Regions from separate parts of the Paenibacillus sp. J14 genome, predicted to be linked through region 1. Evidence: riboswitches for the same ligand, from Rfam matches in the RefSeq annotation. Region 1 holds a riboswitch; the other holds the start of a gene.
The links. Region 1 has a riboswitch for glycine ahead of gcvT (glycine cleavage system aminomethyltransferase GcvT). Riboswitches for the same ligand answer to the same signal wherever they lie in the genome.
Positions count from the first base shown of each region.

Region 2: it holds a riboswitch for glycine, as region 1 does, so the genes downstream of both, sdaAB (L-serine ammonia-lyase, iron-sulfur-dependent subunit beta) here and gcvT (glycine cleavage system aminomethyltransferase GcvT) in region 1, are expected to answer to the same signal.

Region 1 is NZ_JADQ01000031.1:2,009-6,234, reverse strand. Features, by position in the region: gene gcvPA (aminomethyl-transferring glycine dehydrogenase subunit GcvPA) at 1-774, opposite strand, end outside; gene gcvT (glycine cleavage system aminomethyltransferase GcvT) at 794-1,924, opposite strand; glycine riboswitch at 2,031-2,139, opposite strand; glycine riboswitch at 2,143-2,241, opposite strand; gene gcvH (glycine cleavage system protein GcvH) at 2,487-2,882, shown strand; gene mtnB (methylthioribulose 1-phosphate dehydratase) at 2,986-3,660, opposite strand; gene proC (pyrroline-5-carboxylate reductase) at 3,732-4,226, opposite strand, start outside.
Region 2 is NZ_JADQ01000033.1:16,435-20,660, reverse strand. Features, by position in the region: gene M891_RS0113590 (S8 family serine peptidase) at 1-1,592, opposite strand, end outside; glycine riboswitch at 2,076-2,202, shown strand; gene sdaAB (L-serine ammonia-lyase, iron-sulfur-dependent subunit beta) at 2,366-3,037, shown strand; gene sdaAA (L-serine ammonia-lyase, iron-sulfur-dependent, subunit alpha) at 3,055-3,936, shown strand; gene M891_RS0113575 (MFS transporter) at 4,175-4,226, opposite strand, start outside.

The DNA of each region.
Region 1 (4,226 bases):
GGCACCAAGCTTCCCTGGCGCTTCCAGCAGGCCCAGAGCGAGCGGATTACTGCTGACGATCAGCAAGCTCCCTTGGGCATGAGCTAGTTCGCCAATGGCTCGAAGATCTTCCAGGGAGCCAAAGAAATTCGGGTTTTGGATCAAGACAGCTGCGGTGTCCTTAGTGATGGCCGCAGTAAGTGCCTCGCGATCGGTCACACCTTGTTCCCAACCCACCTCAACGATCTCCAGATTCAAGCCGTGGGCGTAAGTGGCGAGCACCTCGCGTGCTTCCGGATGGACGGTGCGGGAGACGACCAGCTGTTTGCGTCTGGTAGCCGCTGCGGCTAGGTTGCCAGCTTCCGCTAAAGCGGTGGCTCCGTCGTACATGCTCGCATTAGCGACCTTAAGGCCAGTCAGTTCGCAGATGTACGATTGGAATTCAAATATCGCCTGCAGTTCGCCTTGACTGATTTCCGGTTGATACGGTGTGTACGCGGTATAAAATTCCGATCGGGATACGACGTGCTGAATGACGGAAGGGATGTGATGATCATAAATTCCGGCACCTAGAAAGCTGGTATACCGATCGGTGTCGGCGTTGCGCCCGGCCAGTTCGGATAAGTGCCGGGTCAGCGCGTATTCGTCAAGGCGGGGAGATACCGGGAGTTCCCCTTGATAGCGAAGGTTCTCCGGGATGTCCTTGAACAGTTCCTGGACGGAGCTTACGCCGATCGTTTGCAGCATCTCCGCTTGATCTTGTTCGGTTAATGGTAAATAGCGATGTTTAAGCATCTGATTTCCTGTTCTCCTTTCACTGCTTGGCGGCAGGGTTTCGGCGATAGAACGGCAACGGGACGACCTTGGCCTGCAGCCGCTTGCCACGGATGTCGACCTCTACGATCGTGTCCGGGGCGGCATAACGGGTGGCAAGGATCGCCATTCCGAGATTTCTTTTCAGCGTAGGCGATTGCGTACCTGTCGTCACTTCTCCGATCGGTTCCTCTGAGCCTTCGGCAAATACCGGGTAATGGGTGCGCGGAATCCCGCGGTCGATCATCTCCAGGCCAACGAGCCGGCGAGGAAGGCCTTGATCCCGCTGCTTGATCAACGCATCGCGGCCGATGAAGTCGTCATTTTCCAGCTTCACGAATCGGTTTAAGCCGGCTTCGAGCGGGGTAATCTCAGGGCCCAGCTCCTGACCATACAGCGGCAGGCAAGCTTCAAAGCGCAACGTATCTCTGGCGCCCAGCCCGGCCGGGAGAAGGCCCTGGCTCTCCCCGGCTTTCATCACAACGTCCCAAAGCGCTTGGGCCTGCTTGGCCGCGACATACAACTCGAACCCATCCTCACCGGTATACCCGGTTCTGGACAGCAAGACGGGGATCCCGGCAATCCGAGCTTCCCGAATAAACGTGAACGGACGCAACGCTCGAGGATCCTCCCCTTCGCAAAGCGGGGAGAGGAGGGAGGCGGCGAGCGGCCCTTGAACGGCAAGCAACGCAGTCTCGTCAGAGGCATTCCGCATGGTTACCCCTTCAGCGGGAAGGTGCTGCTGCAGCCAGTCCCAGTCTTTGTCAATATTCGAGGCGTTGACCACCAGCATGTACTTGCCTTCTTCCAGATGATAGATCAACAGATCGTCCACCACACCGCCATTGGGATAGCAGAGCAAGGTGTATTGGGCTTTCCCTGGTTGAAGCAGGGTTACATCGTTTGTGGTCATGTGTTGCAGGAAGCGTTCTGCCTCAGGACCCTCCACGTAAAATTCACCCATATGCGATACGTCAAACAGACCGGCGCGCTCGCGCACGGCTTCATGCTCTTTCTGGATGCCGCTGAACTGCACCGGCAGCTCCCAACCGCCGAAATCGATACAGCGGACTCCTTCATAACGCGCATATCCGGGATAGAGCGGCGTACGCCGCAAAGCGGATTCGGACATTACCATCACCTCGTAAGGGCCGGATCGGCCAATTTTGAGAACAGCAAAAAAGGACAGGCCAAAGAAAACCCGCTAACCTGCATAGAGGTCTAACGGTTCTTCCAGGCTCTGTCCTTTGTACCTGAGAGTTACCCTGTGCGGAGGCTCGAAGCTCGCGCAGGTTTCCCCTTGGGTGATTCACGTAAAAGATACCTCCACGTGAATGCTCTCCAGAGTTGCGTCCGGCAGAGGTCCTTTTGCCTGAGAGATTCACCGCTTCGCGGCTTGCTCCTTCGGCGTTACAATCCCGTAATTGTAATCTCTCCCCCTGCCATCAACCGCAGCTTACACATCTCATTAATACTCAAAATCTGTCTAGATGTCAATAAAGTTATCATAATAATTTTAATTAATTTCGTTTACTGGAAAAGGCTACGCTTACATTTTACTAGACTCTATCAAATGTGTTAATAATATTGACATGAGAGCTAGGTTTGGAATAATCTGAACGAGGGAAATACGCAGATGAATCTTCCACAAAGTTTAAGGTACGCTAGATCATCCGAAAGAGGAGGAGCAAGCTTTGGCTAGTGAGATCAGGGAAAACGTGTTGTACAGCGATGAGCATGAATGGGTGCTTGATTTGGGGGATGGGACGGTGAAGATCGGCATCTCCGATGTCGCCCAACATCGGCTGGGCGACATTGTATTCGTGGAGCTGCCCGAGCCAGGGCAGGAATTCGAAGCGCAGGAAGGCATCGGAACGATCGAATCCGTGAAGACGGTGGCCGATTTGTTTACGCCGGTCAGCGGGACAGTGCTGGCAGTGAACCGGGAGCTGGATACCGCGCCGGAGCTCGTCAATGAAGAGCCGTATGATGGGGGCTGGATGGTCCATATTCGATTGAAGGAGGACGCTAACGTCGCGTTGGCGAACTTGATGGACGCGAAGGCGTATGCGGAATTTATCGAGAGATAAAGCAAGATCTTAGGCAAATGTAAAAAACTCGCGGTTAGCGTAATTGCGGGAGCTGCTGATGGTAGTTTAATCACTCCGCTTATCGCTTGTCGCGAGTTGTTTTTTAGGCATGATACTCTTTGGGAGGCAACAGCAGGGAACGGTACAGCGCTTCAAACATAAACTCCAGCGCTTCCAGATGGCGCTTCGCCTCAGCGATGTTGGTTCCCCAGACATAGACCCCGTGATTTTGCAGCAGCAACGCCGGCACACGGGTATCTAGACTGCCTGGGATTTGCTTGAGGATGGCTGGGAGCTCAGCGGCGTTCGGCAGAATTGGCACTCGAACCTCCGCCTGCGTCTCCCAGATCTCTAAGCTTTTGAGCAGCTCGTTCCCCTTGAGTGGAACGCCGCCATCCGCAGCAAAATAGTCACTGAGCACGTTGTTGAACGTCGTATGTACGTGTACGATCGCGCCGCAGCCGGTCATCCGGTAGATTCTCGCGTGAATCGGTGCATCGGAACAAGGTTTAAGCCGCGTTGGCTCGCAGGGGGTGCTGGCGGCATCGACGAACAGCGCGCCAACCGAAGGGGAAGGGATCGCTGACAGCTCCGACCAATACGTCTCGTCGGCCGTTATGGCAAACACAAACCGGTCCGGCTTATACCGCCCGACCCGCATCGACAAGCTTCCGCTGGAAGCGGGAAACCAACCGCGGGCGGCGAACTCCTCCCGCAGGCGTTGGATGGCGTCCAGCGCCGCTTGTTTTTCTTCCCATGGGATATCGACGTAGTTCATGCTGCCGTCCCCCTTTCCTATTGGCCTTACGCGCAGTGCCGACCATCGCTGCACCATACGGCTGCAGCTTCTTACAACAGCGCTTGTTTGACGGCTTCGCCCATTTCTTTCGAGCGTTCGGCGGCCCGGTGAACCGCAGCTTTTACGTTTGGCTGAAAGCTGCCGGCTTCCAGCACACCGATCGCCGCTTGCGTCGAACCGTTGGGCGAGGTGATGTCTGCACGCAGCTTGGTAGGCGCTTCGCCGGTTTCTGACATCATGAGGGCAGCGCCAAGTACCGTCTGTACGGTAAGATCACGAGATTGCTCAGGCGTTAATCCGCCTTCGATGCCCGCTTCAATCATCGCTTCCATCAGATAATAAACATATGCAGGTCCGCTCCCAGATACGCCCGTCAATATTTCCATTTGATCCTCTGGGATCACGCTAACCATCCCTACCGCTTCAAACATCGACAAGACTTGGGCGCGCTGTTCCTCGGTGGTCTCCGGAGAGAAGGAGATTCCCGTCGCACCTTGTCCGATGGAGCAGGAGGTGTTGGGCATCGTGCGGGCGACAGCGACCGG
Region 2 (4,226 bases), on a different contig from region 1:
GCATCCAATGCATTTACGATGCCATATCCGTACCCGTTATTAGGTACTGTGTCATACTCAGCGTCTGTCCGCGGCGTGGCCGTGCTGGTCAAGATTTCCTCGAGCTGGTCTACCGTGAGCGAGTGGTTCGCCTGCAGCAGCAAGGCCGCGATGGCTGTCGTATGCGGACCTGCCATCGAGGTGCCGTTCCAGCCGCCCTGATAAGCTCCGCCAGGAACAGAGGAACGAATGTTAACACCTGGCGCGGAAACCTCCGGTTTAATTTCATCGTAAGGGGAAGGTCCACGCAAAGAGAAATCCGCTAAATTCCCGTTGATGTCCGTAGCGCCGGTAGCGAACGCTTCTGGATAGTTCGCTGGCGCAGCTACCGAACCCGGACCGCCGGGGTTATCAAAATCGGTGTTGCCCGCGGAGAACTCAGGGAAGATTTGCGCGCTTCTCCAAGCTTGTACGATCGGGCGGAACCATTCATCGATGCCGGGACCGCCCCCCCAGGAGTTGTTCACCACGTCAGGAGCGAGCTCCGGATGCAGATTCCCTTCGGCATCCACTGGCGCGAGCAGCCATTGGCCGCCATCCAGGATGATGTCATCCGTGGTGTCAGGGTTAAAAATCCGGACAGCGATCCATTTTGCACCAGGCGCGACGCCGATCTGGTTCGAGCCGTCTGGTTCCGAACCAACCATCGTTCCCATGGTGTGCGTACCGTGGCCATGGGAATCGGCAGGCAGCGGAGCGTGGCTGTGCGGATCATACCAGCTGAGCTCGGGATCCACGATATTGCCCGAAGCATCAATGGCCCGCCATTTGCTCCGCAGCGCCGGATGGTTGTAGTCTACCCCGGTATCGAGGTTGGCGACCACGATGCCGGTGCCATCGATGCCCATGTTCCACACCTCAGGGGCGTTGATTTGGGCAATATTCCACTCAACGCTGCTTGGGTTAACGTCCTTGGTCGCTTGCTTTGAATCGCCCAGTGAAGTGGAGACCTCGTCGGCCGGTTTCACAGCAGGCATCTTCACGGCAGGCTCTACAGCCGCATCTTTATCGATTTCAACCTTTTGCAGATGACGTTTTTCATTCGGCAAAATTTTCTCGACTTCGGGGAAAAGGGCGATTCGCTCCATCACTTCTTTGGAGCTTGTCACCGCCATGGCATTTACGATAAAGTAGCTTTTGTAGTCTTTCACTTCTCCGGATTGCTGGGCTTTCCGCAAGTATTCCTCCAGCTTAAATTGGGTGCGGGAGGCCGTTTCGCGCAGAGCGCTGACAACGGAAGTCCGTACGGACAGCTTCGCGGCGGAAGGAGTCGATTTCTCCAGCTGGGCTTTCTGAAGAGCCAGCTTGGCGACCGAAGTGGTATCGGTCTGCTCCTTGAGTTTGACAAGGTAGGTGACGAAGTCGTCCTGCTTAAACTGGGTCTGCAATTTAGCGTCAATTTTGGCTTCGGCCACTTGGGGCGCGGACGATCTCAAGCTGCTCTGTCCCGATACGCTGCTGCTGCTGGCGGAGGCGACGGGAACAAGAGTTAATGCAAGAAGGATCGACATGCCAAGCGAGAAAGGTTTGCGAAATCTCTTGAGACTTATCAACTTCTTCACTCCCTTTGATTAAGTTTTAAGCCCAACATCCATCCTGTGACGGCCGTCCGGAGTAACAAGATCTGAGTCCGGATGCATGACTGACAAAAAATGAATCAATTGCCTCTTGGGTACATCACCTCCTTTATGTAAAATAGTGGAATCAGGAGTAGTAAACTATGGTGGATGTGAGTTAAAACTAATGGCGTGGAGTGAACCGTTAGGTTAGTAGAGGTCATAGAGTGAAGAAAAGTTAACACGGAGCGAACCTTATTTCTCAACATTTCATAAAATAAGGTAATATCTGGGGTTGTTACGGACAGTATATATCTGTAAAATCAGGTGCACAAGTAGGTGGATGTGTAAAATATACATATTTTCTTATAAAAATAGGAAAAAATAACTAGAATTTGATGCAAATTATCGGATTTTATGTGAGTTATCTTGACATCTTGCTAACTTCGGTTTACATTAAGCACAAATTCATATTGGCGAATGAGGATGATGGGAGAGTCCGCGGGCTGAACCGAAGATGGAACCGGCTTAGCGGCACCGAAGGAGCAAGGGCCGGTCCTGCAGCCGGCAGCCGAATCTCTCAGGTACAAAGGACCATGATCGGACGCCGCTCTGGAGAGAGCGAACAGCCACCCAAGAGGTACATGGATCTCGGATTTGAGGTTTGGACCGGGACCATTAAACTTTCAGGTAACGGGGACAGAGCGAAAGGCAGCAGCCTTTTTGTTCTGTCTCTTTTTCGTCATAGAAAAATGATGGGGAGATGTACGATGCGATTTAAAAGCGTATTTTCAATTATCGGTCCAGCGATGATTGGGCCCTCCAGTTCACATACGGCCGGGGCTGTACGGATTGGACGATTTGCCCGTCAGCTGCTCGGAACCGCGCCGGTTAAGGCGGAGATTTGCTTCTATGGCTCCTTTGCTGAAACGTACAGCGGACACGGAACCGATCTGGCCATCGTTGGCGGCATTTTGGATTACCGTACGGACGATGAGCGAATCCGCCAGTCGATACAGAACGCTGAACAACAGGGGATTGAAGTGGTGTTTACTACTGGAGTCCTGCCTGGGGCCCATCCGAATACGGTAAAAATAAAACTGACCTGCCAAGACGGAAGTTCAATCGAGGTCATGGGCGCATCCATCGGCGGAGGGACCATCGTTATTCGCAGCATTAACGGTTTTGAGGTGAAATGCTCTGGCGAGCTGCCGACGCTGGTCATCTCCCACACGGACCGGCAAGGGGTGCTGGCAGGAATTACGGCTTTGTTCAGCCGGGAGAATGTGAATATCGGCTACATTATTACCGATCGGAAAGGGCGGACCGCCGAGGCACTGACGGTTGTGGAAGCCGACTCGTCCATTCCGCCGGAATTAGTGGAGGCGATCCGTGCGTTGGAGCATGTCAGCCAAGTCTCCTACATTGATCTGACGAAGTAAAACGAGGAGGGAGCACGATGCGTTTTAAAAATTTGCGTGAGCTGGTTGAACTCTGTGAACGGGAATCCAAGACGATCTCCAGCATCATGATTCAGGATCAGGTGGAAGAGAGCGGGCAAACGGAGGAAGAAATTGTGGCTGCCATGAACGAGTACTACCAAATTATGAAAACGGCGGTACATAAAGGGCTGACTGAGGACATCGTCTCCACAAGCGGGCTGACCGGCGGCGATGCCAAAAGGGTCGAGGCCTACCGCAATCGCAGTGAGACTTCGGTTGGTGATATCGCATGTCAGGCCATGGCTTATGCGCTAGCTGTCTCCGAGGTGAACGCCTCGATGGGGCGCATCGTCGCTACACCGACGGCGGGCTCGTGCGGCATCATCCCCGGCGTGTTTGTCAGCGCACAGGAGCGCTTCGGCTGGAAGGATGAGCATCTCGTGCGCGGGCTGTTTTGCGCTGGAGCCATCGGGTATGTGATCGCCAATAACTCGTTTATTTCTGGCGCGGAAGGCGGTTGCCAGGCAGAGGTTGGATCGGCGATCGGAATGGCGGCCGGGGCGATGGTCGAGCTGCGCGGCGGGACGCCGGAACAAGCGGTACACGCCGTTGGCCTCGCGCTCAAGAACACGCTGGGCCTGATCTGCGATCCTGTTGGCGGTCTGGTCGAAATCCCTTGCATCGTGCGCAACGGCTTTGGAGCGGTCAATGCGCTGGCTGCCGCCGATATGGCCTTGGCCGGTGTGCGCAGCGCGATCCCGTCGGACGAAGTGATCGACGTGATGCTGGAGGTTGGCTCAGCGATGCCTAGTCGCCACCGCGAAACTGCGCAAGGAGGGCTGGCACAAACGCCAACCGGCCGTAAGATCATGAAGGAGCTGCGCAGTCGGAAGAAGTGAATGTGAACCCCTTATCTTCATCTTAACGCCGCTGCCTGCACTGCATATCGCGATGGCTCTGATCGTAATCTTGTCTTTTTAGTGCCGGCTGTCGCGGGCAACGATTGTGGAGATTACAGGAAGTGGAGTGAATTTTGCGGAGTAGGTTGCGGAATAAGCGAAATAACAAAACCCCTGCGGGGGCATCGATAGGATTACCTATGGAATGCTCCCTCAGGGGTTGTATGTTTTTATCGGGTTATGCTTCCAAAGAGGTGCTTTGCTGCGTACGTACTTTTACAGTAACCTTA